DNA from 4 places in the Pseudodesulfovibrio karagichevae genome. Region 1 is predicted to be linked to each of the others. Evidence: predicted binding sites of a transcription regulator. Region 1 holds the regulator's gene; each other region holds the start of a gene.
The links. Region 1 encodes sigma-54, which starts transcription at its own class of promoters, with help from an activator protein. Its sites were predicted from a motif close to CTGGCACGGNNNNTGCTT; they were not measured.
Positions count from the first base shown of each region.

Region 2: AB6M95_RS16510 (flagellar hook protein FlgE) is a predicted target of sigma-54. The motif match lies at 2,274-2,291, and genes of this name have one in related genera.
Region 3: AB6M95_RS03110 (motility associated factor glycosyltransferase family protein) is a predicted target of sigma-54. The motif match lies at 2,579-2,596, and genes of this name have one in related genera.
Region 4: AB6M95_RS00710 (LeuA family protein) is a predicted target of sigma-54. The motif match lies at 3,175-3,192, and genes of this name have one in related genera.

Region 1 covers NZ_JBGLYH010000004.1:26,211-31,265, reverse strand. The annotation lists gene rapZ (RNase adapter RapZ) at 1-155, opposite strand, end outside; gene AB6M95_RS02555 (PTS sugar transporter subunit IIA) at 174-623, opposite strand; gene hpf (ribosome hibernation-promoting factor, HPF/YfiA family) at 626-1,168, opposite strand; gene rpoN (RNA polymerase factor sigma-54) at 1,205-2,614, opposite strand; gene lptB (LPS export ABC transporter ATP-binding protein) at 2,853-3,578, opposite strand; gene AB6M95_RS02535 (LptA/OstA family protein) at 3,579-4,436, opposite strand; gene lptC (LPS export ABC transporter periplasmic protein LptC) at 4,420-5,037, opposite strand; gene AB6M95_RS02525 (KdsC family phosphatase) at 5,038-5,055, opposite strand, start outside.
Region 2 covers NZ_JBGLYH010000064.1:2,727-7,781, forward strand. The annotation lists gene AB6M95_RS16505 (tetratricopeptide repeat protein) at 1-438, opposite strand, end outside; gene AB6M95_RS16510 (flagellar hook protein FlgE) at 568-2,181, opposite strand; gene AB6M95_RS16515 (OmpH/Skp family outer membrane protein) at 2,517-3,101, shown strand; gene AB6M95_RS16520 (Hpt domain-containing protein) at 3,175-3,522, opposite strand; gene AB6M95_RS16525 (hypothetical protein) at 3,627-4,889, opposite strand.
Region 3 covers NZ_JBGLYH010000005.1:11,776-16,830, forward strand. The annotation lists gene AB6M95_RS03100 (phosphatase PAP2 family protein) at 1-415, opposite strand, end outside; gene AB6M95_RS03105 (hypothetical protein) at 469-666, opposite strand; gene AB6M95_RS03110 (motility associated factor glycosyltransferase family protein) at 765-2,534, opposite strand; gene AB6M95_RS03115 (cysteine synthase) at 2,673-4,952, shown strand; gene AB6M95_RS03120 (type I restriction endonuclease) at 5,026-5,055, opposite strand, start outside.
Region 4 covers NZ_JBGLYH010000001.1:178,379-183,433, reverse strand. The annotation lists gene AB6M95_RS00730 (protein-tyrosine phosphatase family protein) at 1-304, shown strand, start outside; gene AB6M95_RS00725 (hypothetical protein) at 311-1,165, opposite strand; gene modB (molybdate ABC transporter permease subunit) at 1,137-1,895, opposite strand; gene AB6M95_RS00715 (hypothetical protein) at 1,903-2,028, opposite strand; gene AB6M95_RS00710 (LeuA family protein) at 2,037-3,131, opposite strand; gene nifH (nitrogenase iron protein) at 3,453-4,283, shown strand; gene AB6M95_RS00700 (P-II family nitrogen regulator) at 4,441-4,794, shown strand; gene AB6M95_RS00695 (P-II family nitrogen regulator) at 4,794-5,055, shown strand, end outside.

The sequences.
Region 1 (5,055 bases):
GAGAGGATGAGGTCGGCCAGCTTGGGCGACATCTCGGAAGGCAGCCCGTCGATACAGAAGAACCCCAAGTCTTCGAAGACCCGGATTGCGGTACTCTTGCCGGACCCGGAGAGCCCGGTGACGATCACCACGGGAAAGGGGTTGGTCGAGGTCAACGGAGTCCGTCCATGGAGTTACACGCCCTTGAGGAGAGCCCAGAGGGCCTCGAGGTCATCGGCCGACAGGAACGCCTTGCGGAATTCCTCGTCCTTGAGAAGACGGGAAATCTGGGCCAGGACGCGCAGGTGCATGCCCGCCACCTGTTCCGGGGCGAGCACCAGGAAAAAGATGGTGCACGGGCTGTGGTCGAGCGCCTCGAACTCCACACCGTTTCGGCTGCGGCCCACGACCACGATGACCTTTTCCAGGTCCTCAAGCTTGCCGTGGGGGATGGCGATGCCGTCCCCGATGCCGGTGGAGCCGAGCCGTTCACGATCGAGAAGGACACGGACCGCATGGTCCGTGTCCATCTCTGGATATTGTTCGCCCAGGGGGGCGACGAGTTCATTCAATACGTCCGACTTGGTCTCGGACTTGAGTTCGGGAAGGATCAGCTCCTTCGCCAGGTAATCACTGAGTTTCATGCTTAGTTTCCGGGGTCGATGAGGCCGTAATCGCCGTTCTTTCTCTTGTATATCACGTTGACGCCGTCGGTCTCCGCATTGAGGAAGACCAGGAATTCATTGTCACGGGCATCGAGCTGCATGGCTGCCTCGTCCACGGACATGGGCTTGGGCTCGTATGCATCGGTGCCGACGATGGTGGGGGACGAACCGGGAGCGATGTCCTCGTAGGACAGGTAGTTCATCTGCACCATTTTATTGGGACGCGCCTGTCTGGGGCGGTTCTTCATCTTTTCACGCATCTTGCGGAGCTGGGCTTCCAGCTTGTCCAGGACCATGTCAATGGTGGAGTACATGTCTTCAGAGTCTTCGTAGGCCGAGATATGGATGCGATCCGAGTTCAGGATCACGTCCGCCTTGTGGCGGAACTTGTCGACCAGCAGGTTGACCTGGAGATCAGCCTCCGCGTCGGAAACGTATCTTGCTACCTTTTCAAAACGCTTTTCCGCATACCCCTTGAGGTGATCGGAAGGCTCGAAGTTCTTGAAAGTGAAGCTGATGTTCATACGCTGCCTCCTGGTTGAGAGTGCTTCAAGCAGAACCTAGAAGTACTGCTTACGTTTTGAAGACGAAGGAATACCCATGGCCGAGCGGTATTTGGCGACCGTACGCCGGGCGATGTTCACTTCCAGCTTTTCCTGGAGGATTTCGCCGATTCGCTCGTCGCTGAGCGGTTTCTTCGTGTCTTCGTCTGCGATCATTTGCTTGATGAGCGCCTTGACGCTCTCCGAGCCCACCTGGGAACCGTCGTTCAGATCCAGGGCCGAGTTGAAGAAGAACTTCAGCTCGAAAATGCCGTGCGGCGTTGAAACGTACTTGCTGGTTGTAATCCGGCTCACGGTGGATTCGTGCATTTCGATGTCTTCCGCCACCTCCTTGAGGATCAGGGGTTTGAGCTTTGTCACGCCCTCCTCGAAGAATGCCCGTTGGAAGCCGACAATGCTCTCAACTACTTTATACAGGGTTCGCTGCCGCTGGTACAGGCTTTTCATCAACCATGCGGCGGAACGCATCTTTTCCTGAAAATATTCCTTCTCCTTGTCGGCCGCGCCCTTCATGGAATCCATGTAGAAGGTGTTCATCTGGAGCCTCGGCATACCGTCCTCGTTGAGGATGATGACGAAGTCCTCGCCGTACTTGTAGACGAATACGTCCGGGCTGACGTAGTGCGGCTCGGTGCTGGAGAAGTTGGCGCCCGGCATGGGATCGAGGGTCTGCATCAGGTCCAGGTAGGCCTTGAGCTCGTCCATGGAGATCTTGAACTTGCGCGCCAGGGGCTTGTAGCGGTTCTTCTCCAGGTCCTCCAGGTGATCGCGCACCAGGGAAACCATGATCGGGTCGTCGTATCCGAGGACCTCCATCTGGACCAACAGGCATTCCTGCGGGGTGCGGGCGCCCACGCCCACCGGGTCCAGATGCTGGACTCGGTGCAGGACCGCCGCTATTTCCTCTTCGGTGGCCTGGACCATGGCGGCCAGCTCCTCCGGGGAGGCCTGCAGGTAGCCGTTGGAGTCGAGGTTGCCGAGAATGACGTCGCCGATGGCCAGTTCGTGCTCGGTGAAATTCGACAGGCGCATCTGCCAGTTCAGGTGCCCTTCGAGCGAGGGCTTGGAGGCCAGGCGGGCCTCGAAGGACATGCCCTCCTCGGGCATCTCCATGTCACGGGACAGGGCCTGCTTGGAGGTGGACGAGAATTCGCCGAGATAGTTCTCCCAGTCCGCGTTGCGGACCAGTTCCTCCTCGGCCTGGGACTCGGTCAGGACTTCCGTCTTGTCAGGAACCTCGGTGTCGGTCTCGGTCTCTTCAAGGAAAGGATTCTCCAACAATTCCTGCTGCACCGTCTCCAGCAGCTCAAGGCGCGACAACTGCAGCAGCTTGATGGCCTGCTGCAACTGGGGCGTCATGACCAGTTGCTGTGAGAGCTTGAGCTGTTGCCGAAGTTCCAGTCCCATGATTCGTTACTCGCTTGAAGTTATGTTTATCGGTTGCCAAATAAAGAAACTTTTTTTCGACTACCGTACATTTTTCCCGGTTCAACTATGTCATAGCGGATTAAAGGATGCAACACAATTGTGCTAACATCCTGTTTCGACTAATAATTCAGCAAGCATATTCTGGTATGAAAAAAGTGTACCAACCTTTGGGGTCAGTGTAAATCGGGAAAGAGGAAAAAAAGACGGGAGAGGCGGATTAAAGCCGGAAATCCTCGCCCAGATAAATCTGGCGGGCCCGGCTGGACTTGACGATTTCGCTCGGGGCCCCTTCCAGGATGACCGTGCCTTCGTAAACCAGGTAGGCCCGGTCGCAGATGTTCAGGGTTTCCCTGACGTTGTGGTCGGAGATGAGGATGCCGATGTCCATGGACTTGAGCACGGAGATGATTTCCTGGATGTCGATGACCGCAATGGGGTCGATGCCTGCGAAGGGCTCGTCCAGGAGGATGAATTGCGGATCGAGGATGAGCGCCCGGGCGATCTCCAGCCTGCGCCGCTCGCCGCCGGACAGGAACATGGCCGCCTGGTCCGCCAGCTTGGTGATGGTGAACATCTCCAGGAGTTCATCGGCCCTGGCCCGCTGCTGGCGCGAGGTCAGGGAGGTCTGTTCGAGGATGATCTCCAGGTTCTGGCGCACGGTCAGCTTCTTGAATATGGAGCTCTCCTGGGGCAGGTAGCTGACCCCCATGCGCGCCCGCTCGTGCAGGGGCTTGCCCGTGAGCACGCGGCCGCCCAGGGAGACCTCCCCGGTGTTGGGCTGGACAATGCCCACGAGCATGTAGAACGTGGTGGTCTTTCCTGCGCCGTTGGGGCCGAGCAGGCCGACCACCTCGCGCGCGTCGAGTTGGATGTTGATGTTGTGCACGACCTCTTTCTGGCCGTACCGCTTGGACAGGTTCGTTGCGCGCAGACCCTCGGCCATCTACTGCACCTTCAGGTTGCCGGGAGTCATGAACACGGCCTTGACGCGCTGCTTGCCGCCGATGACCTCGGACCGGTCGTCCTTGATGTGGAAGTTGATGACCTCGCCGGTCAGGGAGTTGGGGCCGTCCTGGAGCTTGGGGTTCCGTTCCATCTTGAGAATCTGCGGGCCTACCAGGTAGGTCAGCATGCCGCAGGTTCCCTCGGTGGTCCCCTTCTTGGCCCGCACGTTGCCCTCGGCCACGATGCGGTCCACGCTGTCGGCGGCGAATTTCTTGTCGGTCTTGGACGAGAGGTAGGCCGAGAGCTTGTCGGCCCAGAGGGTCAGTTCGCCGTGGGTGGCCACCACGTGGCCCACGAAGGAGATGACCTTGCCGGTCTCGTCGTAGGTCATGCGGTCGGAGGTGATCTTCACCGGCATGCGGCTCGGGTCCACGCCCACCGGGATGGGCGCGGGCGGCGTCTCGGCCACCCGGGCCTTGACCTCGCCCTCGCCGGAGTCCTTCTTGGGCGCGGGGGCGGGCTTGGCGGCGGGCTTCTCGACCGAAACCACCTTGAGATATTTGGCGTTGGCGTAGCCCACAGCCTTGGCCAGGTCATGGTCCTTCTCGCCCAGTTCGAACACGGCCAGCCAGCCGTTCTGGGGGAAATCGGTCCGGACCCGCTGTCCCTTGGCCAGGGTGACCACGTGCTCGGCGCCGGGTTCGGGCGCCTTGCGGACGTTGAGGTTGACCGTGGCCTCGCGCACCTCGCCCCAGTCCTGGGCCATGGCCCGGGCCGGAACCAGCAACAGGGCCAGCATCAGCAGAATTCCCGTATGGCGAACCGTTTTCAGCAACGTATTATTCCTTGTTTTCATGCAAAGGACTCCTTCCCAGCCCTTCGGGGGCCAGCAGCGCTTCCACGCCGCCCGCGGCCACCAGTTCTCGCGTGACCAGGTCGATCTCCAGGGCCTTGGCCTGGACGGTCATGTCCGGACGGCGCACGGTGACGCCGCCCTTGAGATACACCTTACCTATTGCGCCCACATAATCAAGGTGCTGCGCATCCAGGGCCATGTTGCCGAACCGGCCGCTGACCCCGTCGTACAACGTCAGGTTGTCGTTTTCCTGGTCCACCTCGCCCCGGTCGGCCTGGACGTAGACCTCCCGGCGGTCCGGGCCGAAGTAGGCGGTCAACTGGGGGAAATCCACGGCGATGATGCCGAGCTCCTGGTTGTACTTGGCGCTCTTCGCCAGCAGCTTCCAGGCCATGCTGCCCTGCTTGCCCTGAACCAGTTCGATGTCCTCGGCCGAGACGTCGGCGTCGGCGAACATGTCCTCGCGGGACATGGGCGTCTGCTCGGCGGTGTCCTGCTTCTCCAGGATGGGGTCGGAAAAGAAAAGCGCGTTGACGCCCAGGCCGAGGATCAGGCCCAGGGCGAAGATGATGAGGAGAACCAGAGCCGGGCGCCCTCTCATCTAGCCCACCCAGCGCTG
Region 2 (5,055 bases), on a different contig from region 1:
GCAGGCCAGGACGTGGGGCATGAGCCACTCGACCAGGGGCCAGTTCTGCGGGTCGGCGTCGGGCAGGGCCAGGTTCAGGGCGTACACGGCCCGGCCTGCCCACTCGGCGGCCTGCTCGCGGTCGAGCGATCCGCGCAGGGCGTCGCGCACCCCGGGCGGCAGGGCGAAGACCTGGTGGTCCGCGTCGGCTACGACCAGGTCGCGGCCCACCAGCGGATCCATGAGGGCCGTGGCCGCGAAAAAGGCGGCGGCCGGGTTGACCAGGGCCGGGTTGTGCGGGGTGCCGTCCACGGACAGGGCGAAATCGTAGGGTAGGGGGGCGTCGGCCAGCATGGCGGCCATGTATAGCGCTTCGGCCCCGCCGGGGGCCTCCCGCTCCACCTCCCGGACCAGGTCCAGGACGGCTTCGGGGCTGCGGTCGTCGCGTGTTTCCGTCACGGCATGCTCCTTGTTGAGAAATCTTGCTCTGACTATCCGGTTTGCCGGGGGAATTCAAGGCGAGGCGCAAAAAAGGGCGCTGCCCGGACCGGCCGGACAGCGCCCCGAAAGGCGATGCTGCGGAAGAGACTAGCGCTTGACCGAGATGAGCGTGTTCAGGACCGTGTCCGCTGTGGTGATGACCTTGGTGTTGGCCTGGTAGCCGCGCTGGGTGACGATCATGTTGGCGAACTCCTTGGCCATGTCCACGTTGCTCTCCTCCAGGGAATTCTGGTTGATGCTCCCGCGCCCCCGCTCCCCGGCCGTGCCGAGCATGGCCTCGCCCGAGGCGTCGGTGGCCAGGAAATTGGTCCCGCCGTCGCGCTTGAGCCCCCACGGGCTGTTGAACTTGTACACGGCCACCTTGTACAGCTCCTCGTCCTGGCCGTTGGAGTAGTGGCCGGTCATGACGCCATCCGCGTCCACGCTGACGCTGTTGAGGTACCCCCAGGCGTAGCCGTCCTGGATATGGTAGAGGGTGGCGGACGGCTTTGTGTAGCTGGTGGTCACACGGGCGTCGCGGGTCATGTTGTCCATCTCGGGCAGCAGGTCCACCCGGTTGCCGATGGACGCGGCCGAGCCTCCTCCGCTGGAGCGCCAGGAACCGCTGGTGGAGTTGAGGCCGAAATCATAGCTGATGGAGCTGGTCTCGCCGAAGGCCGCACCGTTGCTGCCGAAGGCGTAGTTGAACTGGGGCAGGCCGTCCTCGCTGAAGGTCGCCGGGACCCAGGAGGAGAGGCTGGTCCCCCCCGCCCCCGAGGCGGCCGAGGGATCCAGGGTGTAGGCCGACTGGTTGATCAGCACCCCCCGGTCGTTGAAGGTCAGGACCCCCATCCCGGCCAGCCCGGCCGCCGAGGTGCCGTAGGCCTCCGAGCCGTCCGACTCCCCGGGCATGGCGATGAGGTACTCCCAGTAAGTGTAGCCAGGCGTGGCGTTGGACAGGTTCGTGGTGGACACCGGGTCGAAATAGATGGTCATTTTATGGCTGTTGCCGAACTCGTCGTACACGTCCATGGAGGTGGAATACTGCGGCCGGTCGCTGCCGAACGGCGAACCCGCGTTGCTCTGGTTGGCGTTGTACGCCTCGAGCATGGCGAAGAACGGGTTGTTCTGGCTGGAAATCTGGCTGGTGGCCGAGTGGTCGAGCTGGGTGACAATCTCGATAGAGGAGGTCGCCCGGGGTTCGGAGCGGACCACGCGAGCGGACTTGCCGTCCACGACGATGTCCTCGTAGGGCAGCTGTATGTCGGACACGGCGGTGTCCCAGGTCTTGGTATCCTGATTGTAGGCGAACCCCTGCAACCGGTATCCCTGCGGATTGACCAGGTAGGCCTCGTTGTCGAAACGGAACCCCCCGGCCCGGGTGTAACGGATGGCTCCCGAGGAATCGGTCACCCCGAAAAAGCCCTGTCCCGTCAGGGCCAGGTCCGTGGATGTCGTGGACGAGGACAGGGGGCCGTCGGTGAAGATGCCCCGGATCGCGGACACGCCCACGCCCATGCCCATCTGGCTGATGCGCATGGCTTCCGAGTCGTACTTGGCGCTGCCCGAGGCCACCTGTTGGCTCATCAAGTCGCCGAACAGGATGTTCGAGCGCTTGTAGCCGACGGTGTCGACGTTGGCCAGGTTGTTGGCCAGGACCTGCATGCCCTGGCTGTGGGCTATCACGCCTGTGGCGCCCACATACATGCTTCCAAAACTCATACTTCCTCCGATCCGGCGCTGCCGGATTCGCGGGAACCACCGGGATACCCATTCCCGGCAATAAATTCCCGACGCCTTCTCGGAAGTGTAAAGAGCAAGGGGTGTGCCATTAAGAAAACTTCATGTTTCCGAAGAGTAAGCGAAGCTCCGGACGCGGCACATCCTGCCGGAGCGCGTGTCGGACCGCCCTTTTCTCGACCCAGGCCAAGGCCTCGACGCGGGCGGGCGAGGAACCGGGCCGACCGATCTTTCCCTTGCCAGATACCGGCGGCGCGCGTAGGCTTGCGCGACTTCGCGATCAGAGTGACTTCAAACGAAACAATGGAGATATAGTAATGAAACGGATTCTTCCCCTGCTCTTCGTCGCCATCCTGGCCTTGGGCCTGAGCGCCTGCAACCAGGAGCCGTCGGTCAAGGTCGGCGTTGTGGACGAGGCTGCCGCCTTCAAGGAAAACAAGCTGGCCACCGAGGCCATGGCCCACCTCCAGGAGATGGGCAAGCCCTTGCAGCAGAAAGCCGAAGCCGCCTACAAGGCCATGCAGGCCAACCAGACCGAAGAGACCGTGGCCGCCTACAAGCTGGCCATGGGCGAACTGCAGAACACCATGAACGCCGAGCAGCAGCGCGTGGTCGCCATGGTCGACGCCAAGTTCAACGAGATCCTGGAGAACTACCGCAAGGAAAAGGGCCTGTCCCTGATCCTGAGCAAGCAGGCCGTGATCGCGTCCAGCGAAGCCGTGGACATCACCAAGGACATCGAGGCCGCCATGAACGCGGTGACCATGGACTTCTCCCTGCCTGAAGCGCCCAAGGCCGAAGCCCCGGCCGCCGAGCAGGCCGCTCCGGCTGCCGAAAAGGCCGCCCCGGCCGCCGAGGACGACGCCAAGGCCGCGCCCGAGGCCAAGAAGGCCGCCGAGTAGCCGCTCTCCCGCAGACACGAAAAGGCCTGTCCTCCACATGGAGGACAGGCCTTTTTTTGTTTCGGCTACCGGTTCAGCCGTTGTCCCGGAAAAGGACCATGAGATCCCGGACCTGGTCCAGGTTCCCGGTGAACATGCCCAGCCGGTCGCGCACAAGTTCCAGGTTCCCGTTGCGCCCGGCGTGTTCCATTTCCAGGGCCAATCGGCCCAGTTCGTCGGCTCGGACCACGCCGCACATTCCCTTGAGGGAATGGGCCAGCTTGGTTCCCTGGATGATATCCCCGTCATCCAGGGCCATAGTCAACTCCGCCACGCGTCTCGGACAATCCTCAAGAAAGGCATCGATGAGCTCCATGGCCAGCTCCCGGTCATACGCCAGGCTGGACAGGAACTGATCGGTGTCGAACAAATCCCGCGTCATTGTTCCCCCCTTCGGTTCCATTAGATTTTTCAATCTACCATCCGCGAAAGGGGTTGAAAAGGCCTTTTCCCGCCCCAGAGAGGCCAGAACAGGCGAAAACAGCCTCAAACACAGGTACAGGCGCCGTCCGGCCGCCGCTTCCACCGGCCCCGGTCAAAGGCGAGCAGAATCTCCCACACGGTCCTGTCCCGGCAGTCGCGCAGGCAGCAGCGGACCGCTTGCCGCCGAAACCCTTCGGCCACCCGCCGGGCGGGCGAATCGTGCGAGCGCACCCACACGTCGGCCGAGGGATCGGCGGACCGGATGCGTCCGTAGGCCTCCTCCCCGCCCGGGCCGCCCTGTTGCGGGGCCGTGATCACCGTGGGCCGGGTCAGGGGCAGGGCCGCCCGCCGCCCCAGAAAGGCGAGGGCCGAGTTGCCGCAGATCAGCGCGCCGCAGTCCGCGTCGCCGTAGCGGAAAGCCAGGCCGGTGGCGGGCGCGTTCAGCCGCCGGACCGCCTGTAACAGGCCCGCCGCCGACACGCGGCCCGGCGAGCCGGGCCCGTCGGGCGCGGGCAGGCCGTTCAGGCACATGACCGGGTGCCGGGGCACCAGATGCTCCTCCAGCCGTCCGGTCTGCCGGAACCAGCGCACCCGGACACCGCCCCGGGCCAGCAGCCCCTCGGCGGCCACGGCCAGGGCCAGGGTCCCGGCCACCTCACGGGCCACCCGGCGGCGGGACACGGCCAGCCCCTCGGTCTGGTGGGTCAGCAGCCTGCCGCAGAGCACGGCCCGCGCCTCGGGCCCGCCGGCCGCGTCCCGTGCCAGAGCATCCAGGCAGAGCGGCAGGAGGTCGCCTCCGATTGAGCCCGCCGCCCGCTCCAGGAGCAGCTCCGCCACCGCCGAGAAGGTCGCGGGCGGCGTCATCGGCCGGGGCCGGGACGGCAACCGGCCCGTGCACGCGGCCGCCCCGAGCAGGGCCAGCTTCGCACCGGCGGCCAGGGGATGGCCACCACCGACCGGCGGCAGGGTGCCGGGCACGGGAAAGGAGGCCTCCACCGGCACGGGCCAGCCGCACCGGATCAGCCAGTCCGGAAACCCGCCGTCGAACCCGCTCGCCGCCAGGGCCAGGTCGCGCAGCCCCTCCGGCAGCCAGTACTCGCCCACCGGATAGCCGCTGTCCATGAGATCCAGGATGCCCCCGAGCCGCCCGGCCGACGCGGACGTGCACACCACGGCCCGCAATCTGCCGACCCGCCGCTCCCGGAGCAGCCGGGGCAGATTCCCGGCCAGGCTGCCCCCGTCAAAGAGATACGCCCCCCGGCGCGAGGTCAGCAGGCAGGCTTCCCCCCGGTCCACCGGAAGCACTCTGAAAGTCGTCGAATCCATTTGTATCCTTGATAAAATGCGCAACACCGTTCATTTTCGCGTTCACTATATTCAAAGCGATATTCTATATCAAGAAATAATTTAATGGGCAAAAATGCACCTGCCGCAAGGCGCTGTTATTCCAGGCGTCTCTCCCGATGGGCCCTCCGCATCGAGAGCCCGATGG
Region 3 (5,055 bases), on a different contig from region 1:
TGATCTCGGTGGTGTGGCCCGAGGGCAGGGACTCCTGCGCGGCGCGGCCGGACAGGGGCTCATACCAGTGGCCGTTGCCCGGCCGGGGCCTGCCGATGAGGTACTTGCTGAAATGCACGGCCAGCCCGGCCACCACTCCCTGGACCACGAGCAGGACCAGGACGAAGCGCAGCCGCTCCCGGTTGCCGCTGCGCCAGGCGGTCAGGAGCATGCCCGCGTAGAGCAGGTAGAACAGCGGGTTGCACCAGTCGGTGACGATCTTCATGAACAGCCTGAGCCCGGCGTGGGCCTCGCGGTGGTTCCGGAAGAACGCGGCCACGTCCCCCTCGCCCGCGAACCCGAACCAGAGCACGGCCAGGACGAGCAGGAGCGGCGCGGAATAGAGCGCCCAATGTTTCAGGGATGTGCAGCGCATGCGGGTTTATAAGCCATCGGAAGAGCCCAGGCAAGCCGGGGCGCGGCGGGCGTCTAGGACTCGCCGTCTCCGTTCTCGGGGTAGGGTTCGTGGGTGTACCGGGCCCAGACTTCCGGGCTCGCCTTCAGGTCCTTGAGGATGTCGGTCAGGGACTTACCTTCCTGTTTCCAGTACTTGTCGGCGTTGTCCGAACACTCGAAGGGGATGACCAGGGTTCCGTCCTCGGTCAGGAAGGGTTTCTTCTCGTCCATGGCGAGGGACTATTTCACGGAACCGGCGCAAAGACAAGCCTCCTGTTCCGAGGATGGATCGCCCGTGTTGACGGGATGTTGGCGCGCCGTGTCCGGAATCAGGCCACGGCCTGCTCGCTCGCGGGCAGGCAGACCTTGCGGTCGATCTCGCGGACCTTCCGGAGCATGGACTTGGCGATGCGCTTGAACTCGCCCAGGTCCTTGGCCTCGTAGGCGTACTTGGCCCGGGTCAGCCCGGCCATGTCAACGATCTCGTTGAACAGGTAGGGCCCGTAGAGCGGGTCCTGCTTCATGAACTGCTCTATCTTCCTCAGGGTCTCGTGGATCGTCTGCTGGTTGGCCTGGAGGTCCTTGAACAGCTTGGAGAGGTGCTTTTCCGCGTTGCGCATGGAGTTGGTCCACATGGGCGAGCGTGGTTCCATGCGCAGGGGCGGCACGGTGTGGCGGCAGCGGTCCAGGTCGCGCAGGAAGCTCTCCACCGCGCCCGGGGCCGAGGCCAGGATGCCCTTGGTGTAGGCCGTGTCCACGTCGACCACGCTGGCGCCCTCGATGGGCACGCCGCCGCCGTAGAGGTTGAAGATCGGGAAGTCGGACTGCTTGAGGTCGTCCTCCAGCTCGCGCTTGGCGGTCATGTACTGGACCGTGGTCAGGATCTCCTCGCCGTCCATGTTGCGGGTGGTCTGGTGCCAGGAATACCGCTTGCGGTCGGTGGTGTGGTTGTGGTGGCCGCCCGAGTGGGACATGCCGTTGATCCAGGCGTAGTCCTGCCCGGCCAGGAGCAGGTGGGAGACCCCGCAGTAGCGCAAAAAGCGCGACAGGGTCACCGAGACGTTGCCGCCCGCGTCGAGCACCAGGTCCCGGTCCTTGAGCACGTAGGTGCCCACGCCGCCCACGGTCCACAGGGGCAGGGTGGGGCCGGGGTAGCGCTTGAGGACCATGGGGTCGATCTTGGTGGAGTAGACCAGGGGCACGTCCTGGACGAAATCCGGGTCCAGCCGCTCGTATACCTTGAGCATGGACTTGTCGTAGTCGATGGCCGCGCACAGGTGCGGCTTGATGCCGAGGTTCTGCAGGGACGGGATGGTCTGCAATGCGCAGGTGTAGAGCACGTGGCCCATTTTTTCCTTGAGCAGCGGGGCCATGGTCTCCAGCGACGGGCCCGCGCCGAGGATGACCGCGCCCACGCCCGCGCCCCGGCCCTCCATGGCTTTGAGGCTGCCGTCGCGCATGGCCTTGGCGAAGTTGTCGATCTCGTTGCCGACCATGACGTCCTGGCGGTGGCGCAGGGTGGACAGCTCCAGGGAGAAATTCTCGAGTTTGTTTCTCAGCCAGGTGGCCCAGCGGGCGTACTCGGGCCCGAGCTGGCGGCTGGGGATGTCGCTCTTCAGGTGGATCTGGCCGTAGATGAACTGGAGATCCAGGTTGCGGACCACCTCGGACAGGAACCGTTCGTCCGGGACCAGCAGGTGGAACTTCTTGTTTTCGAAGAAGGGCCGGTAGTCGGTCTGGCCCAGGCAGGCCAGGAGCATCTCGGAGCGGGGCTCCAGGAGCATGACCTTGTGGGTGTCCGGGGTGTTGGTCAGCAGGTGGTTGATGCCGTAGCCCAGGTTGCAGCCGACCACGAAGGTGGCCGAGGTCCCGGCCTTTTCCGGGTGCAGCCAGTTTCCGTACAGCCCCTCCGGGGGCAGGGATTCGAACAACCCCTTGCCGCTGTCCATGCGCCAGTCGTGCAGGCCGAACTCGTTGCGGAACAGCCGCGTCTTGAGCATCTCCTCGTTGAACGGGCGGGTGGACAACCACTGGAAAATGGGGTTCCCGGTGCGTTGCAGGTATTCGATGTTGTCTTTCAGGAACGGGTACGGATTCATGGTACGGCCTCGCATGCGCAAAAAATGACGGTTCGACGAGGAAAATGCACTTTGCATGCCAGTTGCGCCAAGCCTGTTTTTGCCCTACGGTGCGGGCATCCATTTTGAACCCAACCCGCATGATTTCAGGGCGCTACGATGAACAAGAACCTGCTTGAGCTGATCGGCGACACGCCGCTGGTGGAAATCCGACACCTCAACCCCAATCCGAACGTCAGGATTTTGGCCAAGATCGAGAGCCAGAATCCCGGCGGGTCCATCAAGGACCGCGTGGCGGCGGCCATGATCCAGGCCGCCGAGGAGTCGGGCGAGCTGACCAGGGACAAGATCATCATCGAGGCCACCTCGGGCAACACCGGCGTGGGCCTGGCCATGGTCGCGGCCATCAAGGGCTACCGCATCAAGCTGCTCATGCCCGAGACGGCGAGCGAGGAGCGCAAGATGATCATGGCCGCCTACGGCGCGGAGCTGGAGCTGACTCCGGGGCATCTGGCCACGGACGGGGCCATCGAGCAGGCCTACCGCTACGCCCGCGAGGAGCCGGACAAGTACGTGCTTATGGACCAGTACAACAACCCGGCCTCCATCCGCGCGCACTACATGGGCACCGGGCTCGAAATCTGGAACCAGACCGGCGGCGCGGTGACCCACTGCGTCATGACGCTGGGCACCTCGGGCACGGCCATGGGCATCGCGAAAAGGCTGCACGAGATGGGCCAGGTCTACGTGGCGGCGGTGGAGCCCTACGCGGGCCACAAGATCCAGGGCCTCAAGAACATGCTCGAATCCTACCCGCCGGGCATCTACGACAAGCACGCTCTGGACGAGATCCTGCACGTGGAGGACGAGGTCGCCTTCGAGAACTGCCGCAGGCTGGCCCGGCACGAGGGCATCTTCGCGGGCATGAGCTCGGGCGCGGCGCTGGGCGGGGCGTTGCAGCTGGCCGAGCGGCTGGACAGCGGCCTCATAGTGGTCATCTTCCCGGATTCGGGCGAGCGCTACCTGTCCACCCACCTCTACCGTCAGCGGTCCGGCAGCGGGGTGACGATTTTCGACATGGCCTCCGGGGCCGACAAGATGCTCAACACCGGCGCGGGGTTGGGCGCGTACACCATGGGCCCGAGCCTGGACAACCCGGACGGCCTGGACTCCTGGCGCAGGCTGGCCCTGCTCGACGTGTTCGTCCGGCACCTGGCCGGGCGGGGCGTCAAGGTCGCGGGCGTGGCCGGGCTGACCGACATGGACGACCGCACCCTGGCCGCCGCCCGCGAGGCGGACACGGACCGGGCCTCCTTTGCCGCCGACCGGCGCGAGGCGATTCTGGCGCGCGGCCGGGCCATGGGGCTGTCCGACGTCCTGACATTTCCCCTGTCGTCCAACAGCAATGAGACCGCGCTCACCCTCTGCCGCAAGCTGCTCGGCAAGGGGCTGGCCTACGAGAAGCTGCGCAGCGTCTACTTCGACGTGTTCCGCGACAAGCGGTACGGCGAGATCGGCACGGTCGACATGGACAAGGTGTCCGGCGGCCGCACCGTGGACCTGGACGCCTATGTCAAGGACAACCCGCTCGATTTCACGCTCTTGAAGCGCGCTTCGCTCATGGACCTGAAGCGCGGCGAGGTCCTGGAGACCCAGTGGGGCAACGTGCGCCCGAGCTGGTTTTTGCAGCACGCGGCCATGGCGCTCGACGAGTCTAGCCGCACCGACGTGATGATCGGATCGGACAAGCACCGCTTCCCGCACCTGGAGAACCTGCGGGCCATCTGGTCCACGGCCGGGCGCGAGGTCCAGGCCTGGATGGTCTGCCAGCAGACCTCGGACGCCGAGGGCGAAACGCTGGCCACGGTGGCCGAAAAGCTCGGCGGCTTCCGCGCTGCCCGGCTCTGGCTGCTCTCCGCGGCCACCCGCAAGACCCTGTGCGCCTCGGACGACAACCTGGCCATGTGGGCCCGCAACTGGCGGCGCATCCAGGAGGGCGCGGTGGCCCTGACCCTGGCGCTCGACGCGCGCGGCGACGCGGTTTCCACCGACGTGGAACAGGCGGTCTTCGACGTCAAGGCGGCCTTCAGGACCGCGCTGGACGACGGCCTCAACCTCCACCGCTTCTGGCCCGCCCTGTTCAAGTTCATCAAGCAGGTCAACCACTGGACCGCCGACAACCAGCTCTCCGGCGCGGCCGCCAAGGTTTGTCTCGACGAGCTCAAGGCCATCGACACCATCCTCGCCATCCTCGACCCCGCCCAGATGCCCGTGCCCCTCGGCGACCTGCCCCAGGCGGTCCAGGGCATGGTGGCGGACCGGCAGAAGGCCCGCGAGGTCAAGGACTTCGGCTTGTCGGATGAGTTGCGGGACAAGATCGCGGCCGCCGGATTCAGGGTGGAAGACACCGCCGGAGCGCCGAGGGTGTTTAAGGCGTAGAGATTATTCTTGATATGGGATAAAAAAGGGCCGTCCGGAAGGGCGGCCCTCTTCTTTAGGAATGGCTGGGGAGTTATTCGTAGAAATTGGGGATAGCTCTTAA
Region 4 (5,055 bases), on a different contig from region 1:
GGAAGGGGAATACTGCCTGTCCGAGGCCGGGGCCGTCTGCCCCCTGCTCGAGCACGACAAGTGCCTGCTCTTCGAGCACCGGCCCATCCAGTGCCGGGCCTTCGGCCTGGACCAGGACGACGCCGGAGGGTTGTGGGGGACCATGATCAACCCGGCCCTGAACAAGATTTCATCGGAAATATGGTTCGCCTACACCGGCTCCATGGCGTCCGGCGACATGCCGCGCTTCGCCCTGCCGGACGTGGTCTCCGGCAAGTTCGTGGAGACCATTTTCCGGTACATGATGCGGCAGGGGCTGGAGTAGCCCACCCTAGACCGAGCAGTGCAGGGCCACGAAGGGGTTGGCCAGCTGCGGCAGGTGGGGCTCGGCAAAGAAGACGTGTCCCTCCCTGGGCAGGACCAGGGGCGCGGCGTCCGGGTCCGTGGACACGCTGACCGCGTCCCTGGTGAAGGTCACGGTCATGGGCACCACCTCCTGCTCCGCCTCGCTGCACAGGCTCTCCCTGGTCTCCGGGATATGGCAGTGGGTGTGCCCGTCCGGGTGCACCACGGTCAGCTTGGTCAGGGTGGTGATCACCTGGCAGACCTTCCCGTCCTCATCGAACACCAGTGAATTGGCGTCCCCGTTCACGCCCACGGCGTCCGGGTCGTACGCGGTCATCTCGCCCGCCCGGGTGGGCACGGTGACGGGTTTGGCCGGTTCCAGCGAGCGGACCTTGCCCTCCGGGGTGAAGCTGACCCCGATGCGCGCCTCCACGGGCCCGGCCGGGGTGGGCACGGACAGGGTCTCGCCCGGCCACAGGGTCAGGCTGCGCAGGCTGCGGTTGTCGTAGAAGCTGACGCTCAGGACCTTGGCGCGGACCAGGCCGATGGGCGTGGTCAGGGTGACCGGCCTGGCCAGTCCGGCCTCGTCGTCCTGGCTCCAGTAGCCCGACAGCTTGCCGTTCAGGGGAAAGATGCGGTTGATGGTCCCGTTCTCGTGGAAGGAGACCAGCTCGGCCGGGATGTCGCCCGCCGGGGTGGCGATCATGGTCTGGTTCTCCAGGGGCACGGACTTGACCCCGCCGGAACCGTGGAACTCCACGGGCAGGATCTCCCGTTTGCGCAAGTCGTCGGACGTGTGTTGGGGAACCAGTTCACCGTACTGCGTGGATATGATTTGCATGGAAACCTCTCTTGGAGTCTTGGAAGGCGGGGCGGCGCCGGGATTGGCGGGTGTCCGGAATCCTTGAGGATGCGGGGCGTCCGGCCAGGCCGTGGCGTCCGATGAAAAGCAGGGTGGCGTAGCTTATGAGCAGCAGGGCCAGGGAGAGCAGCCCCGCCTGGCCGTATTCCAGGGACTCGGTGTGCTCGAAGATGGCGATGGAGGCCACCTTGGTTCGGCCGGGGATGGACCCGCCGAGCATCAACGCCACGCCGAACTCGCCCACGGTGTGCGCGAAGATCAGCGCGGCCGAGGCCGCGACCCCGCCCATGGCGTTGGGCAGGATGACGTGTCGGAAGGCCTGGAGGTGGGTCATGCCCGAGCAGTGGGCCGCCTCGACGATGCCCGGATCGATCTTCTCGAAGGCCGCGCGCATGGGCAGCACCCCGAAGGGCAGGCTGTAGACCAGGGAGCCGACGACCAGCCCGGAGAAGGAAAAGGGCAGGGGCGAGCCGAACAGGGACTCCCAGGCCGCGCCCAAGGGCAAGCTCGGGCTCATGACCATGAGCAGGCCGAAGCCCAGGACCGTGGGCGGCAGGACCATGGGCAGGTTGCAGGCCGCCTCCACGTACCGCTTGCCCGGCATGCCGGACACGGCCAGCCAGTAGGCCAGCGGCATGCACAGGCAGAGCAGCAGGGGCGTGACCGCCAGGGCCAGCTTGCCCGTGATCGCGAGCGCCGTGAAATCCATGCCGGGCCTACGGGTTGAGGACGGCCCGGGCCGAAGGTGCGGCGGGCGCTGCGGCGTCGGGCGGCGTGGCCGTGGAGGCCGTGCCGGACAGGACGCAGAGCCACAGACAGATGTAGACGAATTTCCTGAACATCGGACCTCCTAGTTCTTGACCAGCTTCGAGAGTTCGCTGTCGGTCAGGGGGCGTTCCAGCTCCCAGGCCAGCTTTCTTACTTCATCGACAAGGGCCGGGAGACCCTGTTCCGGAAGGTCGAGACCCCGGTCCGCAAGGGCGTTGGCGACCGCCGCTCGGCCACTTTTTCCGCCAACAGCGACCATCCGGTCCGCGCCGATGCGGGCGGGGTCGAACGGCTCGAAAAGCTCAGGCGACTTGCTGAGGGCGTGCGCGTGAAGGCCGGACTCGCAAGCGAAAATGTCCTTGCCCGCGATCGCCTTGGTTCGGGGAATCGGCACCCCGGCAGCTTGAGAAACGAAATGGCAGAGGCCGCGAAGGTCTTCAACTTTGTACGCATGACTGTTCTCCTTGAGTGTCAGGTAGGCGGCCAGCTCCTCGGTGGCCGCGATGCCGGACCGTTCGCCGATGCCGAGCAGGCTGACGTCGGCGAAGTCCGCGCCGCAGGAAAGGGCGGTGACCGCATTGCCCGTGGCCATGCCGAAGTCGTCATGGCAGTGCACGGCCAGATCGATGTCCAGTTCCCTCTTGAAGGCCGTGACCAACTCCACCGTCATGGGCGGGGTCAGCAGCCCCAGCGAATCGGACAGGCGCACGCGGGACGCGCCCACGTCCTGAGCCAGTCCGGCCGCTCTCAGGGCGAAGTCCCGATCGGTCCTGGAAAGATCCTCCAGGCCGACGGACACGTATTCCATACCCAGGAGCCGAGCCGCGAGCACGGTACGGGCCAGGCGTTCCAAAAGCCCCTCGCGGTCGGTCCCGAGTCGGTTTTCGATATGCAGGTCGGATACGGGCACGCCGATGTTGATGCGGTCGATCCCCAGGCCCGCGGCCTTGCGGATGTCCGCCTCGCGGCAGGGCGACCAGACGGACAGGGCGGTGCGGCCGCGCCGAGCGCCTATCCTCTCTATAAGCTCGTCGAGCCCATCCTGGCCGACCCAGCCCAACTCGATCTCGTCCACGCCTATGGACAGGAGACCGGACACGATCCGCTCCCGCGCCTCCATGGAGAAGTAGGCCCCGAAGAGCTGCGCTCCTTCTCTGAGTGTGGTGTCGATCAACATGTGGTTTGTCCTTCTCTTGTTGTTAGTGGTGCTGCCTCACTATGAGCAGGAAGGATGCCAATTCTCATAATTCATGTATCATCTTGGTATAATTAAATAAATTTGTTTACGAAAAAGATATGGAATTGGCTACGTTTTTGTAGATTGCTACACTTGTGTCTGCGGTCTTGGTGTGAACCTACACTTTTCGTAGGAAGCTACACTGTTGTGATCATGGTGATTTCCCCTTTGAAAACAGCTTGTTAACATGTTGTAGCGGGTTTGGCACGGCGCTTGCCTTAAGGGCTTCATCGACGCAAACAAACCCATGGAGGAGAAATCATGCGGAAAGTAGCAATTTACGGAAAGGGCGGAATCGGAAAGTCCACCACCACACAGAACACTGTTGCCGGTCTGGCTGAGATGGGCCGCAAGGTCATGGTCGTCGGTTGCGACCCCAAGGCCGACTCCACCCGTCTCCTGCTCGGCGGCCTGGCGCAGAAGTCCGTGCTCGACACCCTTCGCGAAGAAGGCGAGGACGTGGAACTCGAGGATATCCGCAAGCCCGGTTTCGGCGGCACCTGGTGTGTCGAGTCCGGCGGCCCGGAACCCGGTGTCGGCTGTGCCGGTCGCGGCATCATCACTTCCATCAACATGCTTGAGTCTCTGGGCGCCTACGAGGAGTCCGAGGGCCTGGACTACGCCTTCTACGACGTCCTCGGCGACGTTGTCTGCGGCGGCTTCGCCATGCCCATCCGCGACGGCAAGGCCCAGGAGATCTACATCGTCTGCTCCGGCGAGATGATGGCCATGTACGCGGCCAACAACATCTGCAAGGGCATCATGAAGTACGCGGAATCCGGCGGCGTCCGTCTGGGCGGCCTGATCTGCAACTCCCGCAATACCGACCGCGAGGCCGACCTGATCACCGAGCTGGCCGCCAAGCTGGGCACCCAGATGATCTACTTCGTGCCCCGCGACAACGACGTGCAGCGCGCCGAGATCAACCGCAAGACCGTCATCGAATGGGACGGCTCCGTGCCGCAGGCCGACGAGTACCGCGGTCTGGCCAAGGCCATCGACGAGAACACGATGTTCACCATCCCGACCCCCCTCGAGATCGAAGACCTGGAACAGTTGCTCATGGACTACGGCATCATGGAAGCCGCCTAGTTCTCCCCGACATTTCGCCCGGTCGGCGGCTCCGGCAGGCGCGGAATTCGAAAGGATTCCGTGCCTACAGGGGAGAACCAGCCCGAAAACATGGCGGAATGGGAAACAGAAAAACAATCAAAGTCTTTTAATAACGAAGAGATAGGAGAGAGCAAAAATGATGATCATGGTACGAGCAATTGTGCGTCCCGAGAAGTCTGATACGGTCCTGGCCGCCCTCATGGACAATGGCTTTCCGGCCGTCACCAAATATTCCGTGGCCGGTCGCGGCAAGCAGCGCGGCATCAAGATCGGCGAGGTCACCTACGACGAGATCCCCAAGACCATGCTCATGTGCGTCGTCAACGCCGCCGACAAGGACTTTGTCATCAACACCATCATGGATGCGGCCCGCTCCGGCACCAAGGGCGCGTTCGGCGACGGCAAGATCTTCGTCTCCGACGTCGAGGATGTCTACACCATCAGCTCCGGCGTGAACGAGACCGCCGCAGCCAGCGAGGAGGCCGCGTAATGAAGGAAGTCATCGCAGTCGTGCGCATGAACATGATGAACCAGACCAAGGCCGCCCTGACCGCTGCCGGCGTCGACGCCTTCTTCGCCCACTCCGCGGAAGGCCGGGGCAAGGGGTTCGTCAACTCGGCCGTCGTCGAAGGCGCCGAGAGCGGCTACGAAGAAGCCGCCGCGGTGCTCGGCGAGAAGGGCAAGCTCTATCCCAAGCGCATGGTAACGGTAGTGGTCCCCGATGACATGGTCGACGACGTCGTCGAAGCCG